4 regions of the Pseudomonas sp. EA_105y_Pfl2_R69 genome follow, and region 3 is predicted to be linked to each of the others. Evidence: predicted binding sites of a transcription regulator. Region 3 holds the regulator's gene; each other region holds the start of a gene.

Region 1 (7,372 bases), on a different contig from region 3:
TCGAGAAAGCCGATCGGGGCATACACCGCTGCCAGGGTGATGGTCATCGATACCACCGGTATAGCGATCTCCCGTGCCCCTTCGATGGCGGCATCGAAGGGCGTCTTGCCTTCCTCGATATGGCGGTGGATGTTTTCCACCACGACGATGGCATCGTCCACCACCAGGCCGATGGCCAGGACCATGGCCAGCAGGGTCAGCAGGTTGATCGAGTAGCCCATCAACTGCATAAAGAACAGTACGCCGATCATCGACAGGGGGATGGTGATAACCGGGATCAGCACCGAGCGCAGCGCGCCGAGGAACAGGAACACCACCACGATGACGATCAGTACCGCTTCGAACAGGGTCTTGACCACCTCGTCGATGGAGGCCTGGATAAACAGGGTGGCGTCGTAGGCGATGGATACCTTGAGGTTGGGCGGCAGTTGGGCCTCCAGTGAGGGCATGATGCCGCGTACTTCCTTGATCACATCCAGCGGGTTGGCCCCCGGCGTGCCCTTGATGGCGATATACACCGAGGGGGTGCCATCGAAGGAGCTGATCGAGTCGTAGCTTTCCGCGCCCATCTCCACCCGTGCCACATCGCGGATCAGCACCCGGCTGTCGCCGACGGTCTTCAGCGGGATGGCGGCGAAGGCCTCGGCGGATTTCAGCTCGGTCTCGGCGTTGAGGCTGGTGACCACGAACTCGCCCTTCATCTCGCCGGCGGCGGCGAGGAAGTTGTACTGGCGCACCGCATCGTTGACGTCGCCGGCGGTGACGCCGTAGGCGGCCATCTTCACCGGGTCGAGCCACAGACGCATGGCGAATACCTGGTTGCCGAGGATCTCGGCCTCGGCCATGCCCGGCAGGGTGGCCAGCTTGGGCTGGATTACCCGGGACAGGTAGTCGGTGATCTGCGGGTTGGACAGCTCGTCGCTGTAGAAGCTGATATACATCAGCGCCGTGGAGTCGGCGGCTTCCTTGCTCAGTACCGGGTCTTCGGCGTCCTGGGGCAGCTGGTTCTTCACCTCGTTGGCCTTGGCCAGCAGCTCGGTGAACAGCCGGTCGCTGTTGGCCCCGATGCGGGCGTAGATCGAGATGATCGAGACGTTCTGGCGGCTGACCGAGGTCATGTAGTCGATGCCGTCGGCACTCGCCAGGCTCTGCTGCAGCGGCTGGGTGATATAGCCCTGGATGGTCTCGGCGTTGGCCCCCGGGTAGGCGGTGGTCACCGTGATCAGGGCGTTCTCCATCTGTGGGTACTGGCGGATGGTCAGCTTATTGAACGCCTGCAGGCCGAGCAGGATGATCAACAGGCTGACCACGGTGGCCAGCACCGGGCGACGGATAAAGGGGTCGGTAAAAGCCATAAGTAATTTCCTTTAAGCCGGCGCGCTTACTCGGCGCTCGGCTCGAGCGGTGCGTCGACAATGGCGACATGGGCACCGTTATCCAGTTTCAGTTGGCCGGCGGTCACCACCTGTTCGCCCGCTTGCAGGCCCTTGAGGATGACCACCTGGCCTCGACGCCGCTCGCCGGTTTCGACGAAGCGGCGTTGCACTTGCAGTTGCGCCGGGGTGTCGCCCTCGGCGGCCTGTTCCTCGATCACGTACACCGAGTTGCCGTACAGGGTGTAGGTGATGGCGGTTTCCGGCACCACCACCCGCACCGGCTGTTCCGCCAGCAGCACCTGCAGGTTGGCGAACATGCCCGGCAGCAGCTTGCCGTCGGGGTTGTCGAGCATGGCGCGGACCTGTACGTTGCGGGTGCTGTCTTCGACCTTGGGGTTGATCGCGGTTATTGCGCCTTCGAACGACTCGTCCGGGTAGGCGGCGACACTCAGGCGCACGCGCTCGCCGAGGACCAGCTTGGGTACGGCCTGCTCCGGCAGGAAGAAATCGACATGCAGCTTGGACAGGTCCTGCAGGGTGGCGATGATGGTGCCGGACGACAGGTAGTCGCCAACCTCCACCTGGCGGATGCCGATGGTGCCGGCGAAGGGGGCGAGGATGCGTTTCTTGGCCAATAGCGCCTGCAACTGGGCGACGCTGGCGTTGGCCTTCTGCAGGCTGGCCGAGAGCCGATCGAACTCGCTTTTGGAGATGCTCTGGCGGTTGACCAGGCTGCGCCCGCGCTCGAATTCGACCCGCGCCAGGCCCAGTTCGGCCTGGGCGGTGCCCAGGCTGGCCTGTTCGACATCGCTGTCCATCTGCAGCAGCGGCTGCTTGAGACTGACCTGCTCGCCGGAATTGAACAGCATCTCGCGCACCGTGCCGCCCACTTCCACGGTCAGGTCGACGCCCTGAATCGCCTTGAGCGTACCGATGGCCGGCAGGCGAGTCTGCCACGGCTGCTCGACGGCCTTGGCCGCAGACACGCTGATGGCCGGTTGCGGAGCCGAGAACATCTGAATTTCTCGGTAGATGGAGAGGCCTTTCGAGGCGGCGAGGGCGAGTACCACGAGGAGCACGACGCCCAGCATGATCAGCATGCGGCGGAGCAACATATTCCGGTTCCTTGGCAGGGCAAATGGGGCCTGGGAATAGGCAAGACAGGCACCTTAGACCGAGTGCAAGGGCCTGTCAAAGATTCGCATTTGCAAAAGGCTGCTGGCCTTTTCGCGGCTGATCAATGGGTCAGTTATTAAGCAGAATGCCGGCATCAGCCGGCATTTTATTTGCGGGATGTATGCCGGCTCAGGCACTCAGGCGTTGAGTGACCTCACTGAGTTGCCCGGAAAGCTTGTGCAGGTTCTGTCCGGCGCTTTCGGTGCGCTGCACGTTTTCCTGGTTGGCGGTGGCGATGGCGGTGATCTCGGTGAGGTTGCGCGAGATGTCCTCGGCCACCGAGGTCTGCTCCTCGGCGGCGGTGGCGATCTGCCGGTTCATATCGCGGATCGCCTCAACCGCGCCGGTGATCAGTTGCAGGGTGGCACCGGCCTCGGTGACCTGGGTTACGCCTTCCTCGCTGCGTTGCTGGCCGCTTTCGATGGCGCGTACCGCATTGACCGCTCCGGTTTGCACGGTGTCGATGATTTGGTGGATCTCGGCGGTGGATTCGGCGGTGCGTTGCGCCAGGGTGCGTACCTCGTCCGCTACCACGGCAAAGCCGCGGCCCTGTTCGCCGGCGCGGGCGGCCTCGATGGCGGCATTGAGCGCCAGCAGGTTGGTTTGTTCGGCAATGCCGCGAATCACTTCCAGCACTTTGCCGATACGCCCGCTATCGGCCTCCAGGCGACGGATAACCTCGGAGGTGTTGCTGATCTCTCCGCGAATATCGGTGATGGTCTTGATGGTTGCCTGCATCACGGTTTCGCCCTGGCGCGCGGCGCTGTCGGCATCGTCGGCGGCATTCGCCGCCTCGGCCGCGTGGCGCGCGACTTCCTGGGCGGTGGCAGACATCTCGTGCATCGCCGTGGCCACCTGGTCGGTGCGCGAGAACTGCTCGCGGGTGCCTTGGGCCATCAGGGTGGCAATGGCGTTGAGTTCGCCACTGGCGATGTCGAGGTCGGCGGTGCTGCGCTTCAGGCGGGTAAAGGTGTCGGCCAGGAAGTCGCGCAGAATATTCGCGGCCACGGCCAGGTGGCCCAGTTCGTCCTGACGACTCGCATCTACCTGCTTGTCGAAGTTGCCCTGGCTGAGCTGCGCGATATGGGCGATCAGTTCGCGGATCGGGTTGATCAGGTTACGGTTGACCAGCCACAGGCTGAACAGGGCGATGATTAGGGTGGCACTGAGCATGCCCAGGGTACCGACCAGTATTGTACGGTCGGCCGCAGCGTTGATCAGGCCGGCCTGATCGAGGCTTTGCTTGTGCAGTTCTTCGGCGAGCGCGTCCATTTGCTGGGTTGCGTGGCGGTCGATACCGGATACCGCTTTGTCGCCGGCTTTGGCGTCGGCACCGGCGGCAATAAAGGCATCACGACCTGCCCGGTATTTACCGCCCAGGCTCTGGTGTTCGCTGCGCAATGCCTCGATCTTGCCTTTGAGGGTCGGGTCATTGCTGGCCAATGTGCTCAGTTTGCCGAGCGTGTCCTGCACCTTGCGCTCTTGCGCCTCGAACTGGCTCCAGTATTTATCCAGCTGAGCCTTGTCGCTACCGCGCAGCAGTACGTTTTTCCATTCCTGCACCTGGGTTTTGAAGTTCAGGTTGGCGACGTCGATCAGGGTCGACTCCTCCAGTGGTCCCTCAAGCAGGCCGCGATAGTTCTGCAGGCCGCTGGATAGGAAGCTGAAACAGACCAGGGCGGTGATCAGGATCAGTGCCAGACTGCCGCCGAGCAGGGCGAGGATTTGTGCGCGCAAGGATTTTTGCAGAAACATGGGTGAGATCCCTAAGTAGATAGATGGCGAACTCCAGCGACGCGCCTGGCGTGTCTGCGAATATCCTTATCGACTGGTATCAACTGGGCCCGATTGCCTATCAGCAATCGGGTTGTCAGCCAGTATAGATCGGCTCTGCGGCAGCGTTCTTTAGCCTGCCGCAGGCGTGTTACAAACGTAGGAATGGTAGGGCGAACAGCCTAGCGCCGGGCTTTCAGAACCTGCTTGCGCTCTCGCGAGCTAGAGACCTGCAAGGCAAAAACAGGCGAGGAAGCGGAGTGTACTTTTGTACATGAGCATTCCGAGCCTGTTTTTAACGCAGCAGGGCCGAAGCGCAGCAGATCGTAAACAGGTTCTCAGGCCAGGCGCAGGTGGTTGTCCCATAGCCCGGCGGGTAGTTGCAGGGGCTGGGCGGTGATTGCGTTGCGGCGGCAGTCGTACAGGCGGCAACGGCCCATGCCGCTGCTGACCACAAAGCCTTCGGCCACCGCGCCCACCCCGGCGCAGTCGGCCAGTGGTGCATCGAGGCGCAGCTCGGCGCTGTCCAGGTCCCAGATAAACACCCGGTTGCCGCGCGGGGCGGTCAGGGCCAGCAGGCGCAGCTCGCTGTGGATCGCCACACTGGCGGTGTACTGATTCATCAGCTGGCGCTGCGCCTCGGCCACCGGGAAGTGCTGGAAGGGCTGATCGGGGCGCTTGATCGCCAGCAGCGGCACCGCGTCGCTGGCAGCGCCCATATATTGCTGGCCGCTGACGATAGTGCCGTCGCTGGCCACGGCCATATGCCGCACACTGTTCATCCGTTCGGGCAGCTGCTCCTTGCTGATCAGGCTGCCGTCGCGGCGCAGCAGCACCAGACTGGACGCCATGCTGTCGAGGTTCATCTCCACCCGGCTGTCGGCTTCGGTGCGGATGCCGCCGTTGGCCACCGCCAGGGTTTCGCCGTCCGGCAGCCAGAGCAGCTGGTGCGGTCCAATGCCGTGCGTCGATAGCTCGCCGGTGCGCTGCAACTGTTCGCCTAGCAGGCGATAGACGCCCAGCACGCCGCGACCGGGCTCGGAGGTGTCGTTCTCGGTGGCGTACAGCCAGTCGCCATCCTTGTGGAACACCGCATGGCCGTAGAAGTGGCGTTGCTCGGGGGCGTGCAGGGTCTGCAGCAGGCGGCCGTCGCGGGTGTCGATCAGGTAGCTCTGGGTACTCGGGCGGCGGCCGACGAACAGCGCCATCGGCAGAAACGGGTGGCCGATCACATCGTGGCAGCGTTCGCTGACCTGGGTGGCGAACACCTGGTTGCCATCCAGGCGGTAGCCCACCGCGAAGTGTTTGCCGGCGCTGTCGTTGCGCGCCGACAGCAGCAGTGGCTGCGGGCCGCTGTGCAGCAGCGTCCAGCCGCCGAAGGTGGTGGCGGCCAGGGCGGTGGCCCCCAGGCCGAGAAAGGCGCGGCGGTTTATCGGCATGGCTCAGTCACCATCATGGGCGTTAAAGCCCAGCTGGATCCCCAGCACCTTCGCCAGCTCGGCTTCGTGCAGGCGGTGCAGGGCGTCGAGACTGTCATACAGGGCGTTGAGCTCGGCGCGGCCGGCTTCGTCGCCGAGCAGCTCGCCGAGCGGCCGTTGGGCGGCGGCCAGACGCTGGCGGGTGTCGCTGTAGGCGGCGTCGATGCGCTGTTTCAGCTCGGCCTGAGCACTGCCGAGCAGCGCCTGGATGCCATCCTGCTCGGCCCCCAGCCAGATGCGTTCGGCGCTGGCCAGGCTGGCGGCGAGGTTGGCCAGGCTGGCCTTGCTGCGCCAGGCTTCGGCCTGATAGGGCTGCGGCTGGCCTTTGCTCTGGCGGCCGAGCGGGGTGCCGAGTTTCTTTTTCAGGCCGTCGATGGCGCTGACCTGGGTGCGCAGGATATCGGCCACGGCCTCGGCGGCTTCGGCATAGCGCGGGTTGGGGAAGCTTTTCAGCTGCGCGGCCATGCCGTCCTGGCGCTGCCAGTTCGTCAGCACGTCGGCGGCGAGCACCTGCTGGTGCTGACCGATGGCGACGATCAGCGGGCAGTAACGGGCCTTCTGCTCGGCGACATTGAGGTCGATCGCCGGGTCGAACAGCAGGTATTCATAGGCGGTCAGGCCTTGCACCACGACGCTGGATTTATCCAGATCGGTCGGGGTCAGTTCGGGTTTGCTGTTGACCAGCGCTTCGACCTGGCGCGCCACCAGGTTCTTCTTGTCCGGCCAGAACTGCACCTGCCAGGCGCGGTTGCCTTCGGCCAGGGGGCCGAGCACGGCCGGCTGCAGGGCGGCCCAGGTGCTTTGCGCGCTGGCAAAGGCCTGACGCGCGTCCGCCAGGTTCTGCTGGCCGGCGCAGAAGGCCTGGCCGCTGGCAGCCAGCTGGCGGTCGGCTTCGCTCCAGGCGCTGTAGATCGGTAGCAGGACGCCGTCGGCCAGGGCGCTGCTGACGGCGTCCTGCGGGTCGACTGGCGTACAGCCAGCCAGGGCCAGGCTAAGCAGGGCGAGCGTGAGGGGTGAGCGGATCATCGGTGGCTCCTTACAGCGAATTCAGAAAAGCCAGCAGCGCCGCGCGCTCCTCGGCATCGAACGTCAGGACGAGTTGTTTGGCCGCGTCGGCTTCGCCGCCGTGCCAGAGAATGGCCTCCAGCAGGTTGCGCGCGCGGCCGTCATGCAGGAACTGGGTATGACCGTTGACTGTCTCCGTCAGGCCGATGCCCCACAGTGGCGGTGTGCGCCACTCACTGCCGCTGGCGAGAAATTCCGGACGATGGTCGGCCAGGCCTTCACCCATGTCATGCAGCAGCAGATCGCTGTAAGGACGTATGACCTGATTGGCCAGTTCCGGTTCGGCGGCGTCGCTGGCGGTGGTGAACTGCGGGGTATGACAGCCCTGGCAGCCGGCCCGGTAGAACAGGCTCTTGCCGGCGAGCACCTGCGGCGCGTCGACCTCGCGGCGCGCCGGTACGCCCAGGTTGCGGGTGTAGAACAGCACGCTGGCCAGAAGGTTGTCGCTGACCTCGGGCTCGCCGCCATGGGGCGCGTTGCGGCAGTCGGTTTGCGCCGCTGTGC
Region 2 (7,372 bases), on a different contig from region 3:
GAATCGATTTCGTACTTGATTGCACCGCATAAACAACTGCCTTTCATTGTTCTTCCTTGATGTGTGCTGTTGGTGTGTAATTAGCGGCGCTAGTAGTGGCAAGAGATGCGCCGAATATTGTCGATGGTTGACGGAAGTTATTGAGCGGCGAAGCAGCGGAAGCGTTCTTCGGCAGCCGCAGCCGGTTATATATCAGGCTCTTCCGGAATCAGTACTAATAGGTCTGTAACACCAATGTCGGCACCTGCCTGTGATAACAAGGCGGACACCTGGCCACGATGGTGAGTCTGGTGGTTAAAGAAATGTAAGAGCAGGCTTGAGTAACCCTTGCGGGTAAACACGCCTTTGCTGTTGTGGTAGCTGAGGGTGTAATCCAGGTCACCATCGGAGAGTTCGTCGATCCAGTCGATGATTTGTTTGTCGAGCCAGTCGCGGTGCTTATGTAAGTCGCTGAAGTCATCAAAAACAATCTGATTCAAACTGGTTGGCTCCGCAAGGGCTACAACTTCTCGCAAAGAGGTGATGCAAGACGGGTGTGTAGCAAATCGCTTGAGCCAGATGGTGTCGCCAACAATGAGGTGGTTTAGGGTGCCCAGGATAGAAGCAAAAAAGGCCCCGCGGTCTTTGGCTAAATCCATGGGGGCGAGGTCGCTCGCGGCCTTATAAACCTTGGTATTAATCCACCGGTTGTAGGCGGCCAGTAATTTAAATTGATGTTTCAGGCTCATTGAACTTCCTTGTCATGGCTGACGTTCGGTTAAGGGGCGTCCCAGTGAACGGGGCGAATCATCTGTGCGGGCATGGCAAGCCGCTTTGCCGGGCAGTTTAGTGCTGCCCGGCAGCTTTGCCAGACGCTATGCCATCCGCTGCAGGGCTGTCCATCTTCAATGCGGGTAAATGGTCGTCGCCGGGTGGCGAGGAGGGTGCTGGCGGGAGGGGCGAGGGTGCGCCGGCAGACCGGCGCACTTTGGGAGGGGTTAGCGGTTAAAGCGTTCCACCAGGGAATACTGGCCCTGGGCGGTGGTGGTGAGGGCTTCGCTGAGCAGCGCGGTGCTTTGGGCTTCGCTGGCGGTCTGGTCGGCCAGCTGGGCGATGGTGGTGATGCTGCGGTTGACCTCGTCGGCCACGGCGCTCTGTTCTTCGGCGGCGGCGGCGATCTGGTTGGCCATATCGGTGATATTGGCCACCGCTTCGCTGATGCCGGCGAGGGCGTCGTCGGCCTTCTGCACGCGCTCGACCCCTTCGTCGGCCTGTTTGCGGCCGATTTCCATGGTCATGACCGCTTCTTCGGCGGTGCGTTGCAGTTTGGCGATCAGTTGGTGGATCTGCCCGGTGGATTCGGCGGTGCGCTGCGCCAGGGAGCGTACTTCGTCGGCCACCACGGCAAAGCCGCGGCCCATTTCGCCGGCGCGGGCGGCTTCGATGGCGGCGTTGAGGGCCAGCAGGTTGGTCTGGTCGGCGATACCCTTGATCACGTCGACCACGCCGCCGATCTCGTTGCTGTCCTGGGCCAGGCGGGTGACGGTTTCTCCGGTTTCGCCCACGGAGACGGAGAGGCGCTGAATGGCTTCACGGGTTTCCGAGGCGATGGTGCGGCCGGCGCTGGTCAGGCGGTTGGCGTCCTGGGTGGCGATGGCGGTGCGCGCCACGTTGCTGGCCACTTCCAGGGTGGTGGCGGCCATTTCGTTGATGGCGGTGGCCACCTGGTCGGTTTCCAGGCGCTGGCGCTCCAGCCCGACGGAGCTGTTGTGGGCCAGGGCGTCGGCCTGCTTGGCCTGGCTGGTGAGGTGTTCGGCGGTGTCCTGCAGGCGGGTCAGGCAGGTGCGCAGGCGGGCGTCCTGGCTGAGCATGGCCATTTCCAGGCGGGCCTGGACGCCGCTGCTGTCGGTGTACATCTGCGCGATCAGCGGGTCGGAGGTGGCTTGTTCGGCCAGTTGCAGCAGGCGCTTGAGGCCGCGGTTCTGCCAGACCAGGCCGATCAGGCCGAGGGGGATGGACAGGCCGGCGGCGAGCAGAAAACCCCAGCTGCTGTCGAGCCAGGCACCGATCAGAAAGCCGATCTGGCTGATCAGGATAAAGGGCAGCCAGTTCTGCAGCACCGGCAGCCAGGTGTCGCGTTTGGGGATGGCCGACTTGCCGGCGTTGATGCGCTGGTACAGGGTTTCGGCACGGCGTACCTGTTCGGCGGTGGGTTTGACCCGCACGGACTCGTAGCCCACCACCTGGTTGTTTTCCAGCACCGGCGTGACGTAGGCGTTGACCCAGTAGTGGTCGCCGTTCTTGCTGCGGTTCTTGACGATACCCATCCACGGGCGGCCGCTTTTCAGGGTGTCCCACATATGCTGGAACACCGCGGGCGGTACATCGGGGTGGCGCACCAGGTTGTGCGGCGCACGCAGCAGCTCGTCACGGCTGAAGCCGCTGATCTCGACGAAGGCATCGTTGCAGTAGGTGATCTGGCCCTTGATGTCGGTGGTGGAGATCAGGCGTTGCTGGGCCGGAAAGGTGCGCTCGCGCTGGGTAACCGGTTGATTATTACGCATGGGTGTCTTGTCCCTAAGGGTTATGCCTTGTCATCGGCCAGAGGCGCCCGAAGTTGAGCGGGAAAACAGGCTGCGCAGTGTAACTGGATATTGAACGGCCTCACATTTTATGACCTGCCATCCCTGGCAGTCACCCTGTGGGCCGTCGCGTAGGCAAACGACGGGCGCAGCCTCGATGCGCGCCCGCCGTTTGCCTGGTCTCAGCCGTCGATCAGCTGGCGCAAGACGTAGTGCAAAATGCCGCCGGCCTTGAAGTACTCGACCTCGTTGAGGGTGTCGATGCGGCACAGCACTTCGAAGCTTTCCCGCGTGCCGTCCTCGCGGCTGATTTGCACGGTTAGCTTCATATGCGGATGCAGTTCGACGCCGTCCAGGCCGTAGAGGCTGAGGGTTTCGTGGCCGCTCAGGCGCAGGCTCTTGCGGTCCTGGCCGGGCATGAACTGCAAGGGCAGCACGCCCATGCCGACCAGGTTGGAGCGGTGGATGCGCTCGAAGCTTTCGGCGATCACCGCCTTGACCCCGAGCAGGTTGGTGCCCTTGGCCGCCCAGTCGCGGCTGGAACCGGTGCCGTATTCCTTGCCGGCGATCACCAGCAGCGGGGTGCCGGCGTCCTGGTAGCGCATCGCCGCCTCAAAGATCGCCAGCTTCTCGCCGCTGGGCAGGTGCAGGGTGTTGCCGCCTTCCTCGCCGTCGAGCATCTCGTTACGGATACGGATATTGGCGAAGGTGCCGCGCATCATCACCTCATGGTTGCCGCGCCGCGAGCCGTAGGAGTTGAAGTCCGCAGGTTCTACGCCCTGTTCGCGCAGGTAGCGCCCGGCCGGGCTGTCTGTCTTGATGTTGCCGGCCGGGGAGATGTGATCGGTGGTCACCGAGTCGCCGAGCAGGGCGAGGATGCGTGCCTGGTGGATGTCGCCGATATGCGGTGGCGCATCGGCGATGTCCTCGAAGAACGGTGGATGCTGGATATAGGTGGAGTCGTCCTGCCAGGCGTAGGTGGCGGCTTGCGGCACCTCGATGGCCTGCCACTGGGCGTCGCCGGCGAACACCTCGGCGTATTCCTTGTGGAACATGGCGGTGTCGACCTTGAGGATCGCCTCGGCGATTTCCGCCTGGCTCGGCCAGATATCGCGCAGGTACACCGGCTGGCCGTCCTTGCCCAGGCCCAGGGCTTCCTGGCTGATATCCAGGCGCACGCTGCCGGCCAGGGCGTAGGCCACCACCAGCGGCGGCGAGGCCAGCCAGTTGGTTTTTACCAGCGGGTGCACGCGGCCCTCGAAGTTGCGGTTGCCGGACAGCACCGAGGCCACGCTCAGGTCGTGCTGCTGGATGGCCTGCTCGATCGGTTCGAGCAGCGGGCCGGAGTTGCCGATGCAGGTGGTGCAGCCATAACCCACCAGGTCGAAGCCCAGTTCGTCCAGGTAGCGGGTCAGGCCGGCGGCCTTGAAGTAGTCGGTCACCACCTTGGAACCGGGGGCTAGGGAGCTTTTGACCCAGGGTTTGCGTTGCAGGCCCTTTTCGATGGCCTTCTTCGCCAGCAGACCGGCGGCCATCATCACGCTGGGGTTGGAGGTGTTGGTGCAGGAGGTGATGGCGGCGATCACCACCGCGCCGTTCTTCAGACGATGGGTCTGGCCCTGGTAGTGATAGTCCACTTCGCCGGTCTGTGTGGTGCTACCGACCGCAGTGCCGCCCCCGCCTTCGTTGAGCAGGCGCGCGTCTTCCCCGGCCGCGGGCTTGAGTTGCAGGCCGAGAAAGTCGTCGAAGGCCTGTTTGACCCGGGGCAGGGTGACCCGGTCCTGTGGGCGCTTGGGCCCGGCCAGGCAGGCTTCGACGCTATCCAGGTCCAGGGTCAGGCTGTCGCTGAACAGTGGCTCGGCACCCGGTTCGCGCCACAGGCCCTGGGCCTTGCAGTAGGCCTCGACCAGTTTGACGCTCTGCTCCGGTCGGCCGGACATGCGCAGGTAGCCCAGGGTGATCGCGTCGACCGGGAAGAAGCCGCAGGTCGCGCCGTACTCCGGGGCCATATTGGCAATGGTGGCGCGGTCCGCCAGGGGCAGGTCGGCGAGGCCGTCGCCATGGAACTCGACGAACTTGCCGACCACGCCCTTGCGGCGCAGCATCTGGGTGACGGTGAGTACCAGGTCGGTGGCGGTGATGCCTTCCTTGAGCTTGCCGCTCAGCTTGAAGCCGATCACCTCGGGGATCAGCATCGACACCGGCTGGCCGAGCATGGCCGCCTCCGCCTCGATGCCGCCGACGCCCCAGCCGAGGATGCCGAGGCCGTTGATCATGGTGGTGTGTGAGTCGGTTCCGACCAGGGTGTCGGGGAAGGCGAAGGTCTGGCCGTCTTCCTCCTTGGTCCACACGGTGCGGCCGAGGTACTCCAGGTTGACCTGGTGGCAGATGCCGGTGCCCGGCGGCACCACCCTGAAGTTGTCGAAGGCGTGTTGGCCCCAGCGCAGAAAGGCGTAGCGCTCGCCGTTGCGCTGCATTTCGATGGCGACGTTTTCGCCGAAGGCGGCGGCGCTGGCAAATTTATCCACCATTACCGAATGGTCGATCACCAGGTCCACCGGCGACAACGGGTTGATCTTCTGCGGGTCGCCGCCGGCCTTGGCCATGGCGGCGCGCATGGCGGCCAGGTCGACCACCGCCGGCACGCCGGTGAAGTCCTGCATCAGCACGCGCGCCGGGCGGTACTGGATCTCCCGTTCCGAGCTGCGGCTCTGCAGCCAGTCGGCCATGGCCTGCAGATCGGTGCCGCTGACGGTCTTGCCGTCTTCCCAGCGCAACAGGTTCTCCAGCAGAACTTTTAGCGACATCGGCAACTTGTCGATATTGCCGAGGGTCTTGGCCGCCTCCGGCAGGCTGAAATAGTGGTAGGTCTGGTCGCCGACTACGAGGCTGCGGCGACTGTTCAGGCTATCTAAGGAAGGCATTGCGCATCTCCTGAGGCTTGCCACGGTGCAAGCCGGATTTAATTGCTGCAGAGCCTTCACCCTAGCTCCGCTCGATGAGGCGCGCCATAAGCTGGCGTGCGGCAGGTCGGGTTCCAGTAATGGTTCGAAGCGGCGTAGCGCTGCGGGAAAAGCCGCGGCCGACAAACCATCGGGTCTTATCACTGGACAGGTTGCAAGCGCTTCGGGTTCCCGAGTCCGCTATGATGCGCGCCTTGAGGAGAGCCCCGATGAATACCCCGCCGATCACTACCTTGCTACTGCACTGCCGCCCCGGTTTCGAGAACGAGGTCTGTGCGGAAATCGCCGAACACGCCGCCCGCCTGGACGTGGCCGGCTATGCCAAGGCCAAGCCGAGCACCGCCTGCGCCGAATTTATCTGCACCGAGGCGGACGGTGCCGAGCGCCTGATGCACGGGGTGCGCTTCAATCAGCTGATTTTCCCAAGGCAGTGGGCCCGCGGGGTGTTTATCGACCTGCCGGAACTGGACCGCATCAGCGTGCTGCTGGCCCACCTGGCGGGTTCGCCGGTGTTCGGCAGCCTGTGGCTGGAGGTGCTGGATACCAACGATGGCAAGGAGCTGTCGAACTTCTGCAAGAAGTTCGAGGCCCCGCTGCGCAATGCCCTGAGCAAGGCCGGCAAACTGGTGGAGGATGCGCAGAAGCCGCGCCTGCTGCTGACTTTCAAGAGCGGCCGCGAGGTCTTCGTCGGCATGGCCGAGCCGCATAACTCGGCGATCTGGCCCATGGGCATCCCGCGCCTGAAGTTCCCCCGGGAAGCGCCGAGCCGCTCGACCCTCAAGCTGGAGGAGGCCTGGCACACCTTTATTCCCCGCGAGCAGTGGGATGAGCGCCTGTCGGACGAGATGACCGGGGTCGACCTCGGGGCCGCGCCAGGCGGCTGGACCTACCAGTTGGTCAAGCGCGGCATGCTGGTCACCGCCATCGACAACGGCCCCATGGCCGAAAGCCTGATGGACACCGGCCTGGTGACCCACCTGATGGTCGACGGCTTCACCTGGAAGCCCAAGCAGGCGGTGGACTGGATGGTCTGCGATATCGTCGAAAAGCCCGCACGCAGCGCCGCCTTGCTGGAAACCTGGATCGGCGAGGGTCATTGCCGCGAGGCGGTGGTCAACCTCAAGTTGCCGATGAAGCAGCGCTACGCCGAAGTGCGCCGCCTGCTGCAACGCCTCGAAGATGGCTTTGCCGAGCGCAAGATCAGGGTTTCGATCGCCTGCAAGCAGCTCTACCACGACCGCGAGGAAGTGACCTGCCATCTGCGCCGGCTGGGTAAGTAAGCCGGGGGCGTGGCCCCGGGCGGATGACGCTACCCATCCAGCAACATCGATGGTGGATGAAAAAGGCTATGCCCCAATAGCCTGTTGCATCCGGCTATTGTCACTGAGTGTGAGATGACCCAGGTCCGTAGGGTGCGCCGTGCGCACCAGTGTTCGCTGCCTGCGTTGGTGCGCATGGCGCACCCTGCTTATTGCGACCTCTACAAATAACGGTGCTCAGCTCCAGACACCCATGCAGCGCGTAATGGGACAGGGCTATGAAAAAGCCGTCATCCACTCTACACCGCTCCCGTAGCTGAACCCTCTGCTGGCTACTTTTCAACCAGCTGTTGCGCGAGTGGCAGCAGGCGCGGCAGTTCGAGCGCCCCTTGCAGGGTGCTGCTGGAGAGCTGCCAGGAACCGTTGAACAGGTACTGACCGCTAAAGCCGCTGATGCGCAAACCCAGGGTATCGCCCGCATGCAACTGCGTGCTGACCGCCGCCAGTTCGGTGCTGGCCCGGCCCTTGAGCGGGGTGACCTGCTCGCTCAGCACCTCGCTGCGGCCATTGGCGCGGCGGACCACCAGGG
Region 3 (7,372 bases):
GCTGGCCGAGGAGCTGGTGCCGGGTCTCATTTCGCTGTCGACCCTGCTCAAGGTGTTGCAGGCTTTGCTGCAGGAGCAGGTTCCGGTCAGGGATATCCGCACCATCGCCGAGGCCATCGCCAATGTCGCGGTCAAGAGTCAAGATCCCGCCGCGATGGTGGCGGCGGTACGCGTCGCCCTGGCTCGGGCAATCGTGCAAAGCATTGTGGGACTAGAGCTGGAGCTGCCTGTGATCACCCTGGAGCCCAGGTTGGAACAGATATTGCTCAACAGTATGAACAAGGCCGGACAAGGCTCCGAGGAGGGCATTCTTCTGGAGCCTGGGATGGCCGAGAAGCTGCAGCGTTCCCTGGTGGAAGCGGCGCAGCGCCAGGAGATGCTCGGCAAGCCGGTGATACTGCTGGTGGCCGGTCCGGTCCGGGCGATGCTCTCGCGCTTCGCGCGGCTGGCGGTTCCGAGTATCCATGTACTGGCATACCAGGAAATTCCGGACAACAAGCAAGTCACCATCGTCGCGACGGTGGGGCAGAACTAACCGAGGTTACAGGCCATGCAGGTCAAACGCTTTTTCGCCGCCGATATGCGTACCGCCATGAAACTGGTGCGCGATGAGCTGGGTGCCGATGCCTCGATCATCGGCAATCGCCGGGTTGCCGGCGGTGTCGAGCTGACTGCCGCACTGGATTATCAGATTCCTGCCGCGCCGGCCCGCCAGCCCAACCCGGCGCTGGAGGCCGAGCTGCGTCAGACCCAGGCGAAGATCGCCTCGGCCCAGGCCGAGCTGGTCAGCCGTGCCCAGGGCGATGCCGGCAAGGACCGCCAGCTGCTTGGCGCGCCGCTGAGCATGCCCGCTGCCAGTCTGGCGGCGGCTCTGCAACAACCTCAGGGTGCACCGGCTGCGGTGAGCGATCAGCGCGCCCTGGATGCCATGCGTTTCGAGTTGCATGGTCTGCGCGAGCTGATCGAGGTGCAGCTCGGCTCCATCGCCTGGGGCCAGTTGCAGAACCGTCGGCCGCAGCAGGCCAACCTGTGGCGGCGCCTGCAGCGCATGGGCCTGTCCGCCGAGCTGGCCAAGGCCCTGCTCGAGCGCGTGGCCAATGTCGCCGAGCCGCGCCAGGCCTGGCGCATGCTCCTGGCCCATCTGGCCCACGCGATCAAGACACCGAAGCAGGAACCGATGGACGAGGGCGGGGTGATCGCCCTGGTCGGTCCCGCCGGCATGGGCAAGACCACTACCCTGGCCAAGCTGGCGGCGCGCTACGTGCTCAAGTACGGCGCGCAGCATATCGCCCTGGTCAGCCTGGACAGCTACCGCATCGGTGCCCAGGAGCAACTCAAGACCCTGGGGCGCATCCTCGATGTGCCGGTGACCCTGGTCGATCCGGGACAGTCGCTGACCCAGGCCCTGGCCCCGCTGGCGCGCAAGCGCGTGGTGCTGATCGATACCGCCGGCCTGCCGGGCAACGATCCGGCTCTGCGCATGCAGCTGGAAACCCTGGCCAGTCGCGGGGTCAATGCGAAGAATTATCTGGTGATGGCGGCAACCAGTCAGAGCCAAGTGCTGAAAGCGGCCTACCATAGTTACAAACCGTGCGGTTTGTCCGGCTGCATCCTGACTAAAGCGGACGAAGCCACCAGCCTGGGCGAGGTTTTAGGGCTGGCTATTAGCCAGCGTCTACCGGTAGCCTATCTGACCGATGGGCCGCGGATCCCGGACGATCTGCATGTGCCGCGCAGCCATCAGCTGGTGAGTCGGGCGGTGGGGCTACAGGCGACCCAGGACCCCAGCGAGGATACGATGGCCGAGATGTTTGCCGGCCTCTATCAGCAGCCAACGCGCCGCGCGAGTTGAGCATTAATCAACAGAACACCGCCAGCCGCATGGCTGCGGTCGAAGTTAGACAACAGGTGTGTAGATAACATGGGTATGCATCCCGTACAGGTGATTGCTGTAACCGGCGGCAAGGGTGGCGTCGGTAAGACCAATGTGTCGGTGAATCTGGCTCTGGCCCTGGCCGACCTCGGCCGCCGGGTGATGCTGATGGACGCCGACCTGGGCTTGGCCAACGTCGACGTACTGCTGGGCCTGACCGCCAAACGCACCCTGGAAGATGTCATCAGCGGCGAGTGCGAGTTGCGTGAGGTTCTGCTACAGGGGCCGGGGGGCATCCGCATCGTGCCGGCGGCCTCCGGCATCCAGAGCATGGTGCAGCTGTCGCCGATGCAGCACGCCGGACTGATTCAGGCCTTCAGCGATATCAGCGACAACCTCGACGTATTGATCATCGACACCGCGGCCGGGATCGGCGATGGCGTGGTCAGCTTCGTGCGCGCGGCCCAGGAAGTGTTGGTGGTGGTGTGCGACGAGCCGACCTCGATCACCGATGCCTATGCCCTGATCAAGCTGCTCAACCGCGACCACGGCATGAACCGCTTTCGCGTGCTGGCCAATATGGCCCATAGCCCGCAGGAGGGTCGCAATCTGTTTGCTAAGCTGACCAAGGTCACCGATCGTTTTCTCGATGTCGCCCTGCAATATGTAGGGGCCGTGCCCTACGACGAGTCGGTGCGCAAGGCCGTGCAGAAACAGCGTGCGGTCTATGAAGCCTTCCCACGCTCTAAATGTGCGCTGGCGTTCAAGGCGATAGCCCAGAAGGTCGATGCCTGGCCGCTGCCGGCCAACCCGCGCGGTCATCTGGAGTTTTTCGTCGAGCGTCTGGTGCAGCAACCGGTCGCGGACCCGGCCATATGACAGCAGCCTCTGGACTCCGTATGTACAGCAAAGCACAGGCGCAGGACTCCCAGCACCAGTTGATCGAGCGCTATGCGCCTCTGGTCAAACGCATTGCTTACCACCTGTTGGCGCGCTTGCCGGCCAATATCCAGGTGGACGATCTGATTCAGGCCGGCATGATCGGCCTGCTCGAAGCGTCAAAAAAATACGACTCCAGCAAGGGTGCCAGTTTCGAGACATTCGCCGGTATCCGCATTCGCGGCTCCATGCTCGACGAGGTGCGCAAAGGTGACTGGGCCCCCCGTTCGGTGCATCGAAACAGCCGCATGGTTAGCGATGCCATTCGGGTAATTGAGGCCAGAACCGGTCGAGACGCTAAAGATCAAGAGGTTGCGGCCGAACTCCAATTGAGTCTCGAGGATTACTACGGCATTCTTGGCGACACGTTGGGCAGCCGCCTGTTCAGCTTCGACGACCTGTTGCAGGATGGCGAGCACGGCGGCGGGCTGCGCGAGGATCTTGCCGGCCACCACCTCGAACCCTCACGCGATCTGGAAGACGAACGCTTTCAGGCGGCGCTGGCCGATGCCATTGCCGGCCTGCCGGAGCGAGAGCGGCTGGTGCTGGCGTTGTATTACGACGAAGAACTGAATCTCAAGGAGATCGGCGAGGTACTGGGGGTTAGCGAGTCTCGCGTCAGTCAGCTCCACAGCCAGTGCGCGGCACGGTTGCGGGCGCGGCTTGGCGAATGGCGCGCGAACTAGGCAGTTAAATCAGCAGGCCGGTTTCACGATTAAAGGCGTAGCCAGGTGCTGGATACGTTTGGACTGTACGGAGGTCGACTTGGACAAAAATATGAAAATCCTCATCGTTGATGACTTTTCAACGATGCGCCGGATCATCAAGAACCTCCTGCGCGATTTGGGGTTCACCAATACCGCGGAAGCCGATGACGGCACCACCGCCTTGCCCATGCTGCAGAGTGGCAGTTTCGATTTCCTGGTGACTGACTGGAATATGCCAGGCATGACCGGGATCGACCTGTTGCGTGCGGTGCGTGCCGACGAGCGCCTGAAAACCCTGCCGGTGCTGATGGTCACGGCAGAAGCCAAGCGCGATCAGATCATCGAGGCGGCGCAGGCGGGGGTGAACGGTTATGTGGTCAAGCCGTTCACCGCTCAGGTGCTCAAAGAGAAGATCGAAAAGATCTTCGAGCGGGTCAACGGCTGATGTTTGCCGCGAGGGTACTATGGAATACGAAGATTCCCCTCAGAGCGACCTCGAGTCGACTCTGAAGCAAAGCGCTCGCCAGCTGGTTGACAGCCTGGAACAAGGCAATTTCGGCGAAGCGGTACAGCTGATCCATGAACTCAACAAGGCACGCGATCGTGGCCTGTATCACGAAGTCGGCAAACTGACCCGGGAACTGCACAACGCGATCGTCAATTTCCAGCTCGATCCGCGCGTCCCCCATGCCACCGAAGTCTCCCAGATCACCGATGCCACCGAACGCCTCAACTATGTGGTGACGATGACCGAGAAAGCGGCCAATCGCACCATGGACCTGGTCGAGCAGAGTGCCCCGCTGGTCAATGACCTCAGCGCCGAAGCGCAGAGCCTGAGTGCCGACTGGGGGCGTTTTATGCGCCGCGAGATGAGTGCCGATGGCTTTCGTGAGCTGGCCAAGCGCGTCGAGTTGTTTCTTGCCCGCAGTGAGCGTGACGCCAGCAAGCTGTCCGGTCATCTCAACGACATTCTGCTCGCCCAGGACTATCAGGACCTCACCGGCCAGGTGATCAAGCGGGTGACGCAACTGGTTACCGAGGTCGAGAGCAACCTGCTCAAGCTGGTGCTGATGGCCAGTCAGGTCGATCAGATTGCCGGCATCGAGCACAACCACGAATTGCTCCGCGCCGAACAAGAACAACAAAAAGAGCCTTCCAGCGGTGAAGGTCCGCAGATTCATGCCGATAAGCGTGATGACGTCGCATCCAATCAGGATGATGTCGACGATCTGCTTTCCAGCCTGGGATTTTAGGAGCACGTCTATGAGCTTCGGCGCCGATGAAGAAATCCTCCAGGACTTCCTGGTGGAGGCCGGCGAGATTCTTGAACTACTGTCCGAACAGCTTGTAGAGCTGGAGAGTCGGCCGGACGACATGAATCTGCTCAACGCTATTTTTCGCGGGTTCCATACCGTCAAAGGTGGTGCTGGTTTTCTCCAGCTCAATGAGCTGGTGGAATGCTGCCATATCGCAGAAAACGTCTTCGACATCCTGCGCAAGGGCGAACGACGCGTCGACTCGGCGCTGATGGATGTGGTGCTGGAAGCACTGGATGCGGTCAACAGCATGTTTACCGAGGTGCGCGAGCGCACCGACCTGACCCCGGCCACGCCCGAGCTGCTGGCTGCCTTGGCACGTCTGGCCGAGCCGGCGGGAGCCGCTGCGCCGGTCGCCGCAGCGCCCGCTGCAGCGCCAGCGCCTGTGGGCGGCGGGGCCGATATCACCGACAGCGAGTTCGAACAGCTGCTCGGTGCTCTGGATGAGGCCCCCAGTCAGGCGGCCGTGGCTGCCGGCAGCGATGAAATTACCGATGACGAATTCGAGTCCCTGCTCGATCAGTTGCATGGCAAGGGCCAGTTCGCGGCCGCCGAGACCGCCAGCGTGGCGGCTCCCGCCGCAGTTGCCGCGGCGGCATCCGGCAGCGACGAAATCACAGATGACGAATTCGAGTCTTTGCTCGACCAGTTGCATGGCAAGGGCCAGTTTGCCCCGCCGGCAACCCCCGAGCCAACGGCCAAGGCAGCCCCCGCGGCGGCATCCGGCAGTGATGAAATCACCGATGACGAGTTCGAGGCGCTGCTCGATCAGCTGCATGGCAAAGGCAAGTTTGTCGAGCCCGAGACCGTCAGCACTGCGCCTGCGGCCGCCCCGGCGGAGCCGCTTGAGCCCGCCAAATCGGTGGTCAAGCCCGCGGCGAAACCTGCGGCCAAGCCCGAGCCGGCCAAGGCTATGGCTGCCCCGGCCAACGAGAAGGCTGCCCCGCCCAGCGAGGCGGAAACCACGGTCAGGGTCGACACCGCGCGCCTGGACGAGATCATGAACATGGTCGGCGAGCTGGTGCTGGTGCGTAACCGCCTGGTGCGCCTGGGCTCCAACAGCGCCGATGAGGCCATGGCCAAGGCCGTCTCCAACCTCGATGTGGTCACCGCGGACCTGCAGACCGCGGTGATGAAGACGCGCATGCAGCCGATCAAGAAGGTCTTCGGGCGCTTCCCGCGACTGGTTCGCGATCTGGCGCGCCAGCTTAAGAAAGAGATCAATCTGGAGCTGGTCGGCGAAGAAACCGACCTGGACAAGAACCTGGTCGAAGCCCTGGCCGATCCGCTGGTCCACCTGGTGCGCAACGCGGTCGACCACGGTATCGAGATGCCGGAGGAGCGCGAGGCCTCGGGCAAGCTGCGAGGCGGCAAGGTGGTGCTCTCGGCCGAGCAGGAGGGCGACCATATCCTCCTGTCGATCTCCGACGACGGCAAGGGTATGGACGCCGATGTGCTACGCGCCAAGGCGGTGGAGAAGGGGCTGCTGGACAAGGATGCGGCCGACCGCCTCAACGAATTCGAATGCTACAACCTGATCTTCGCCCCGGGCTTCTCGACCAAGACCGAGATTTCCGACGTGTCCGGCCGCGGTGTCGGCATGGACGTGGTGAAAACCAAGATTTCCCAGCTCAATGGCACGGTCAACGTGTTCTCGGTCAAGGGCCAGGGCTCGAAGATCGTCATCAAGGTGCCGCTGACCCTGGCGATCATGCCGACCCTGATGGTGATGCTGGGCAACCAGGCCTTCGCCTTCCCGCTGGTCAACGTCAACGAAATCTTCCACCTCGACCTGTCGCGCACCAACGTGGTCGACGGCCAGGAAGTGGTGATCGTGCGCGACAAGGCGCTGCCCCTGTTCTACCTCAAGCGCTGGCTGGTGAGTAAGGCGGCGCATGTTGAGCAGGGCGAGGGCCATGTGGTGATCCTCACGGTCGGCAATCAGCGCATCGGCTTCGTCGTCGATCAACTGGTGGGCCAGGAGGAGGTGGTGATCAAGCCGCTGGGCAAGATGCTCCAGGGCACTCCGGGCATGTCGGGCGCGACCATCACCGGCGATGGGCGCATCGCCCTGATTCTCGACGTACCGAGCATGCTGAAGCGTTATGCTCGGCGCATCTGAATATTGACGGCACGCCTGTCTTCGTCGTGCCGTTTAGGAGTGTTTATGGCTGTTAAGGTGTTGGTGGTTGACGATTCCGGTTTCTTTCGCCGGCGTGTGTCGGAAATTCTTTCGGCCGACCCTAATATCCAGGTGATCGGTACAGCCACCAACGGCCGCGAGGCCATCGATCAGGCGCTGGCCCTCAAGCCGGACGTGATCACCATGGATTACGAGATGCCGATGATGGATGGCATCACGGCCGTGCGTAATATCATGCAGCGCTGTCCAACCCCGGTGTTGATGTTTTCCTCGCTGACCCACGAAGGCGCGCGGGTGACCCTGGATGCGCTGGAGGCCGGGGCCGTCGATTTTCTGCCGAAGAACTTCGAAGACATCTCGCGCAATCCGGAGCGGGTCAAGCAACTGCTGTGCG
Region 4 (7,372 bases), on a different contig from region 3:
CACCTTCGGCAAGCTGTTCAACGCCGGCACCGAGTTCGCCACCGATGGCCGCCAGTTTGATCGGCTGTTCAAGGATGGCGACAGCTTCCAGATCGGTGCCATCGAAGCCCAGGCCATCCACACCCCCGGCCATACCCCGGCGTGCATGACCTACCTGATCGGCGACGCCGCCTTCGTCGGCGACACCCTGTTTATGCCCGACTACGGCACGGCGCGCTGCGACTTCCCCGGCGGCGATGCCCATACGCTGTTCCGCTCGATCCGCAAGCTGTTCGAGCTCCCGGATGCGACACGTATGTTTATGTGCCATGACTACAAGGCACCGGGCCGCGATGACTTTCGCAACCAGACCACGGTCGCCGAGGAGCGGGCACACAATGTGCACGTGCATGAGGGCATCGACGAGGCGGACTTCGTCGCCATGCGCAGCGCCCGCGACGCCACCCTGGGCATGCCGACCCTGATCCTGCCGTCGGTGCAGGTGAATATGCGCGCCGGGCAACTGCCGCCGGCCGAGGACAACGGCACCCGCTACCTGAAAATCCCCCTGGACCTGCTCTGAGGTGACGCCATGCAATCGCTGAAACGCCTGACGCCCTTCCTCGCCGTGGCCGCGCAATTGCAACCGGCGGACATGGGCACCCTGGCCGCCGCCGGCTTTCGCAGCGTGATCAACAACCGGCCGGATGGCGAGGGCGAAGGCCAACCCACTGCGGCCGAGATGCAGGCGGCGGCGCAAGCCAGCGGTCTCGAGTACCACTACCTGCCCGTGGTTTCAGGCCAGATCGGCGAGGGTGATGTGGCTGCGTTCGCCGAGCTGCTCGCCCAGGTACGCGGTCCGGTATTGGCGTTCTGCCGCACCGGCACCCGCTCCACTAGCCTCTGGGCGCTGAGCGAGGCCCATCACCTGGACCCGCTGACCCTTCTCGCCACCGCAAAGGCCAACGGCTATGACCTTAGTGGCCTGGCCCAGCGTCTGGAGCAACGCTGGCAGAAAGCCCCGGTATCGATGCCCCAGGCCGCCACCACACCGACCCAACGCTACGACGTGCTGGTGGTCGGTGGCGGTGCCGCCGGCTGTGCGGTAACCGCCAGCCTGTTGCGCCGCGATCCGCACCTGCGCATCGCCGTGGTCGAGCCGCGCGAACAGCACTACTACCAACCGGGCTGGACCCTGGTCGGCGCCGGCATCTTCGACCGCGCCCGCACCGAACGGCCGATGGCGCACTGCATCCCCCGTGGCGCGCAATGGATTCGCGCCGCGGTGGCCGGTTTCGAAGCCGAGCAACAGCGCGTGGTGCTCGAAGACGGTACCCGGGTGGGTTATCGCGCCCTGATCGTCTGCCCCGGCCTGAGCCTGCACTGGGATGCGGTCGAAGGGCTCAGGGAAACCCTGGGCAAGAACGGCGTCACCTCCAACTACCAGTTCGAGCTGGCCCCCTATACCTGGCAACTGGTGCAGAACCTGCGCCAGGGCCGCGCGCTGTTCACCCAGCCGCCGATGCCGATCAAATGCGCCGGTGCGCCGCAGAAGGCCATGTACCTGTCCTGCGACTGGTGGCGCGAAGAAGGCGTGCTGAAAGACATCGACGTGGAATTCTGCTCGGCCGGGGCGGTGCTGTTCGGCGTGCCGACCTTCGTCCCGCCGCTGATGAAGTATGTCGAACGCTATGGCGTACAACTCGACTTCAACACCACCCTGAGCGCGGTCGACGGCCCGGCCCACAAGGCCTGGTTCAAGCAGGTCGATGCCGCGGGCAATAGCCAGACCATCGAAAAATCCTTCGACTTTCTGCATGCCGTACCCGCCCAGCGCGCGCCGGAGTTTATCCGCCAGAGCCCGTTGGCCAATGCCGACGGCTGGGTCGAAGCCGACCACGAAACCCTGCGCCACCCGCGCTTCGGCAATATCTTCAGCCTCGGCGACGTCTGCGCCGCGCCCAACGCCAAGACCGCCGCCGCCGTGCGCAAGCAGGCCCCGGTGGTCGCGGAGAACGTTATTGCGGTGCTTGCCGGCAAGGGGCCGCGAGCCCTGTACGACGGCTATGGCTCCTGCCCCCTGACGGTGGAGCGCGGCAAGGTGGTGCTGGCCGAGTTCGGCTACGGCGGCAAGCTGCTGCCGACCTTCCCCCTCGACCCCGCCATGCCGCGCCGCCTGGCCTGGGAGCTGAAGGTGAAGGCGATGCCCAGCATCTACTTCGACCTGATGCTGCGTGGCCATGAGTGGCTGGCGGGGCCCAAGCGCCTACCCCATGAGCCGTTGCCGGTAGACGCACCGGCCGCCTGCGACTTCGGCAAGGAACCGGGCAAATGAAACTGAGCCGCTGGCTGCCGTGCCTGGACTGGGGGCGACGCTACGACCGCGCGAGCGCTACCCAGGATGGTCTGGCGGCGCTGATCGTGACCCTGATGCTGATACCGCAGAGCCTGGCCTACGCCATGCTCGCCGGCCTGCCGCCGGTCACCGGTCTGTATGCGAGCATCTTGCCGCTGCTGGCCTATGCCCTGTTCGGCTCCAGCCGTACCCTGGCGGTCGGCCCGGTGGCGGTGGTATCGCTGATGACCGCGGCCGCCCTGGCACCGCTATTCCCCGCCGGCAGCGCCGAATATATCGGCGCTGCCATGTTGCTGGCCCTGTTGTCGGGCCTGCTGCTCGCCGCCATGGCGCTGTTGCGCCTGGGCTTTCTCGCCAACTTTCTCAGCCACCCGGTGGTGTCCGGTTTTATCAGCGCCTCGGGGATTTTGATCGCAGTCGGTCAGCTCAAGCACCTGCTGGGGGTATCAGCCTCCGGTGAGAGCCTGCGGCAGATCCTGCCACAGCTCTGGCAGAGCCTGCCGATGATGCATTGGCAGACCCTGCTGATCGGCCTGCTTAGCCTGGCCTGGCTGTGGTGGGCGCGTGGCCGCCTCAAGCCGTTGCTGCAGCGCCTGGGGCTGTCCGCGCCCATGGCCGGCAACCTGGCCAAGGCCGGCCCGGTGCTGGCCATAGTGGTCGCCATCGTCGCGGTGTCGCTGCTGCAGCTGGATCAGGCCGGGGTCAAAGTGGTCGGAGCCATTCCCCAGGGGCTGCCGGGCCTGACCCTGCCCACCCTGGACCTTGGTCTGGCCCTGCAACTGCTGCCGGCGGCACTGCTGATCAGCCTGGTGGGCTTCGTCGAATCGATCTCCGTAGGCCAGACCCTGGCCGCCAAACGCCGCCAGCGCATCGAACCCGACAACGAACTGCTCGGCCTCGGCGCGGCCAACCTCAGCTCGGCATTCAGCGGTGGCTTCCCGGTTACAGGCGGCTTCGCCCGTTCGGTGGTCAACCATGATGCCGGCGCGCAGACGCCCATGGCCGGGGTGTTCACCGCCGCCGGTATCGCGCTGAGCGTGATGCTGCTGACCCCCTTGCTGCACAACCTGCCCCAGGCGGTGCTGGCCGCCACCATCATCGTCGCGGTGCTCAGCCTGGTCGATCTCGGTTCCTTACGCCGCACCTGGCGCTACTCGCGGCAGGACGGCGCGGCGCAGCTGGCAACCATCCTCGGCGTGCTGCTGATCGGCGTGGAGGCCGGCATCCTGCTTGGTGTCGGCCTGTCGCTGCTGCTGTTTCTCTGGCGCACCAGCCAGCCGCATATGGCCGTGGTCGGCCAGGTGCCGGGCAGCGAGCATTTCCGCAATGTCGAGCGCTTCGCCGTGATCGAGTCGCCCAGCGTGCTGTCACTGCGGGTCGACGAGAGCCTGTACTTCCCCAATGCGCGCTACCTGGAAGACCGCATCGGCGAGCTGATCGCCAACCGGCCATTGGTCCGCCATCTGGTGTTGATGTGTTCGGGGGTCAACCTGATCGACGCCAGCGCCCTGGACTCGCTGGAGGCCATAGTCGAGCGCCTGCGCACCGCCGGCGTGCAGTTGCACCTGTCCGAGGTCAAGGGCCCGGTGATGGACCAGCTGCGCCGCTCAAGCTTTCTCGACGACTTTGGCGGGCAGGTGTTTATCAGCCAGTTCCAGGCCCTGCAAACCCTGGCCCCGCAAGCCGCCCAGCAACCCCTGGAGCACGACCGTCAGCGCGCCGATGCTCAGCCTCACAGCGAAGGGAAAATCTTATAAAAGGCCATGTCCCTGAACATTGTTGCGCTGGGACATCGGTGCCCAGGTGCACCCTACGGAGTCAGCCTCTAGATTTAGGTGCCGGGTGCCTGAACGCAGCAGAGTACGGGGATAGCGCTTTTTAAACGGCCTGCTAGTGCCTGCCGCCGTTTCGTCATGATCGAACGGCAGCAGGCCCCTGGCAATCAGCTGTACTTGGTAAAGATGGCCCGCACCTGGGCGAGCTTTTCCTGATTGCTCTGCTCCGGGCTGAGGATTGCTTCCTCGGCCAGGCAGATGAGCATTTCCTGATAGGCCTTATCCAGCGCCTTGCGCGCGGCGCTGAACTGCTGGGCAATGGCCTCGCATTGATCGCCGCGCTTGATCATGGCCTGGATGCCGCGCACCTGGCCCTCGACACGGGCCAGACGCTTGAGTAGGGAATCTCGGTGTTTCAGCTGTTCTGATTCAATCATTTCCAACTTCTACAGTACGGCGCAATGTGAAGGCACCGCGCAGCTCGCCCAGGGCAAAGCCGCGGGCCTCGTCTTGCGGGTAGCCTACATCAATCACCGCAGCCAGCGCCGGCTCTATGTGTTTGCCGTGACAGGCCAGGCAAGGCTCACCGGTGGCAATGGCCTTCATCATGCGGAATTCGCCATCGACCGTTTCCGCTTGTACCAGATCGGCAAGCGCTTCGCCCGCCTCTGCGCGCTCGGCAAACAGCTCCAGCACACGCCGCTCCCAGGCATCGGGGGCGTTCGCCGGGTTGCGCACTTTCAATGCGGTGCGCCCGACAGTCCATGGGCTTTTGCTGTGCTCGGCAGCAATCTGCGGGGCCGACAACCGACAGGCCTCCACGGCCTTGGCGGGCCCACCGGCCTGCATCGCCGCTTTGACGGTGCCCAATAGCTGCTGCTGAAAGGCCGGAATCAGCGCGGCACCCTCGGCAGTCAGGGCCTGATAACTGTCGGCATAAGCCGCCATGTTCAGCGAAGCCAAAAGCACTGCTGCAGTGAAGCGCATACATCCTCCCATTGCCCATTGAAGTATACCCACGGGGGTATACTGCCACAGTTGCCTAAGGCTGGCGCAAGGATAAAAGCGCGCGGCCGATCCATAGCTCGGGGGGGAGGGTCAGCAGCACCAGCGCCGAAAGAGCCGGTAATCGGCCAGCCGGCGCAACGCCACTCGCGGCCCTCTGCATTGCCGTAGCACCAGCACCCACCGGCCTGCATGGCATCACTCTTGCCTATCACTCTGCATCGACTCATCAGATCGACAGGATTCGTTCCTGCAAGGCAATGGCGCCTGAACCCGCTGCGGAAAGCGCGCAGGGCTTCAGGCGTTTTTTTTGGTGACTGGAGTACCGCACCCATGAAGTGGCTAACCTACCCCGGGCTTCTGCTCCTGCGCGAACTGGGCATGAGCGGCATGATCCGCCTGCAATTGCTGGTGGCGCTGGCCGGCTTCGTGTCGATGGGCCTGCTGCCCCAGCTGCCCAGCGCTCCGCTCTGGGCCCTGCTGGCCTATCTGGCCATTGCTTCGCTGTGGTCGCTGGCGCAGGAGCTCGAGCGCCTCCAGCAGTATTGCGCAAGCGCCACGCCGCAAGGCGCGCAGCAACCCTTCGGCGGCGCGCAATGGCTGTTGCTGCAGCCTATCGGCCGCAGCCTGCAACAGTGGCTGCATCAGGCCCAGCGCCAGCAGCAGCTGTTGCAGCAGCGTCTGGATGAAATCTCCCACTCCTCCCACGAGCTCGAGCAGAGCGCCGCCCTGGTGACCCGCAATGCCGAGGGGCAGAGCGAGTCGGCCACCGTCGCCGCCGCGGCGGTCGAGCAGCTGAATGTCAGCATTGTCCAGGTGGCGGTGCTGGCAGATGAGTCGCGGCAGACCAGCGTACTGGCCAGCGGGCAGCTGGCCGACAGCATCGAGCAGCTCACCAGTTTGGTGCAGCAGGTGTCCGAGATGGCGCAGCAGGCCATAGCCACCAACGAGCTGATCCTGCAATTGCACAACAACTCGCACACCATCAATGAGATGTCCGGCACCATCCGCGGCATCGCCACGCAGACCAACCTGCTCGCCCTGAATGCCGCCATCGAGGCCGCGCGCGCCGGGGAAAGCGGCCGCGGCTTCGCCGTGGTGGCCGACGAGGTGCGCCGCCTGGCCCTGCACAGCCAGGAGTCGGCGGCCGAAATCAGCCGCAATATCGAATCCGTCCAGCAGCATATCCACAGCGCCACGGTGCAGGTCTCCAGTCTCGCCGAGCTGGCCCACCGCAGCGCAGACAGCTCGGCCAGGGTGCGCGAGCTGCTCGCTCAGGTGCAGCAGCGCACCCGCCACCTCACCGAGCAGGTCGAACAGGTGGCGGTCAGCACCGAGCAGCAAGGCAAGGCCGTGGCGGAAATCGCCGAGCTGGCCGACCGCGTGCGCCAGGGCAATGCCGACAACCTGCAGGCGGCCGATCAGGCGCGCACCATCGCCCACCATCTGGCTCATCTGACGGGGTAAGCAACATGCCTGAACTCACCACGTTACTGGCCAGCGTCGCCACCCTGCTGCTGCTCGGCCTGCTGTGCTACGCCCTGCATCGGCGCATGCGCCTGCAGAAACTGCAGCACAGGCAGTTGAACATCCGCCAGCTAAGCCTGCTGCGCGCCCTGATTGCCGGCCTGCAGCGCCACCGCGGCCTGAGCAATGGCGTGCTCTGCGGCGACCAGAGCCTGAGCCAGGACCTGGCCACCACCCGCCAGGAACTGGACCGCCATATCGGCACCGCCCAGGCCCTCACCAGCACCCATAAAGATGCCTGGAGCGGCCTGATCGATCACTGGTCGCGGATGCGCGACGGCCGCAGCAGCGACCCGGCCAACAACCTGGCGCAGCACCACCTGATCATCCGCAACAGCATCTTCCTGATGGAGGATGTGGCCAGCGAAATCGACCTGAGCAACGGCCGCGCCGAGCTGAGTTACCTGCCGTGCATCTGGCGCGATGTGCTGCAGGCGGCGGAATGGGCCGGCCAGGCCCGCGCCCTCGGCACCGGCATCGCCGCGGCGGGGCAAAGCAGTGCCGAACAGCGGGTGCGCCTGCGCTTTCTCCAGCAGAAGATCCAACTGCAGGCCGGCAGCGCCTTCGACACCCTGCAGCAGCACGCGGTCCGGCACCCGCAGGCCAATGCCTTCCACCTACGCCGCTGCGAACAGGTGGTGGAAGACTTCGTGAACTGCATCGAACAGGAACTGCTCGGCCGGGAACAGCCGGCGATAGCCGCCAAGGCCTACTTCCAGCGCGCCACCCA

What was found. The regulator FliA, encoded in region 3, starts transcription of late flagellar genes. The targets are predictions, from matches to a motif close to CTAAAGTTTNNNNNNNNNNNGCCGNTAA.
Positions count from the first base shown of each region.
Region 1: a site for FliA is predicted at 4,434-4,461, ahead of AACY13_RS03810 (methyl-accepting chemotaxis protein). Genes of this name have one in related genera too.
Region 2: a site for FliA is predicted at 2,574-2,601, ahead of AACY13_RS07940 (methyl-accepting chemotaxis protein). Genes of this name have one in related genera too.
Region 4: a site for FliA is predicted at 5,163-5,190, ahead of AACY13_RS11105 (methyl-accepting chemotaxis protein). Genes of this name have one in related genera too.

Region 1 is NZ_CAXAOO010000001.1:868,390-875,761, forward strand. It holds gene AACY13_RS03800 (multidrug efflux RND transporter permease subunit) at 1-1,355, opposite strand, end outside; gene AACY13_RS03805 (efflux RND transporter periplasmic adaptor subunit) at 1,382-2,491, opposite strand; gene AACY13_RS03810 (methyl-accepting chemotaxis protein) at 2,682-4,307, opposite strand; gene AACY13_RS03815 (DUF1513 domain-containing protein) at 4,664-5,758, opposite strand; gene AACY13_RS03820 (imelysin family protein) at 5,768-6,829, opposite strand; gene AACY13_RS03825 (di-heme oxidoreductase family protein) at 6,840-7,372, opposite strand, start outside.
Region 2 is NZ_CAXAOO010000002.1:446,432-453,803, forward strand. It holds gene AACY13_RS07930 (GFA family protein) at 1-47, opposite strand, end outside; gene AACY13_RS07935 (DinB family protein) at 186-728, opposite strand; gene AACY13_RS07940 (methyl-accepting chemotaxis protein) at 978-2,543, opposite strand; gene acnA (aconitate hydratase AcnA) at 2,744-5,485, opposite strand; gene rlmM (23S rRNA (cytidine(2498)-2'-O)-methyltransferase RlmM) at 5,749-6,804, shown strand; gene AACY13_RS07955 (alpha/beta hydrolase family protein) at 7,116-7,372, opposite strand, start outside.
Region 3 is NZ_CAXAOO010000006.1:237,093-244,464, reverse strand. It holds gene flhA (flagellar biosynthesis protein FlhA) at 1-535, shown strand, start outside; gene flhF (flagellar biosynthesis protein FlhF) at 551-1,852, shown strand; gene fleN (flagellar synthesis regulator FleN) at 1,922-2,752, shown strand; gene fliA (RNA polymerase sigma factor FliA) at 2,749-3,498, shown strand; gene AACY13_RS17765 (chemotaxis response regulator CheY) at 3,590-3,964, shown strand; gene AACY13_RS17760 (protein phosphatase CheZ) at 3,984-4,772, shown strand; gene AACY13_RS17755 (chemotaxis protein CheA) at 4,783-6,957, shown strand; gene AACY13_RS17750 (protein-glutamate methylesterase/protein-glutamine glutaminase) at 7,003-7,372, shown strand, end outside.
Region 4 is NZ_CAXAOO010000003.1:379,891-387,262, reverse strand. It holds gene AACY13_RS11130 (MBL fold metallo-hydrolase) at 1-562, shown strand, start outside; gene AACY13_RS11125 (TIGR01244 family sulfur transferase) at 572-2,314, shown strand; gene AACY13_RS11120 (SulP family inorganic anion transporter) at 2,311-4,092, shown strand; gene AACY13_RS11115 (metal-sensing transcriptional repressor) at 4,278-4,547, opposite strand; gene AACY13_RS11110 (Tll0287-like domain-containing protein) at 4,540-5,097, opposite strand; gene AACY13_RS11105 (methyl-accepting chemotaxis protein) at 5,308-6,582, shown strand; gene AACY13_RS11100 (nitrate- and nitrite sensing domain-containing protein) at 6,588-7,372, shown strand, end outside.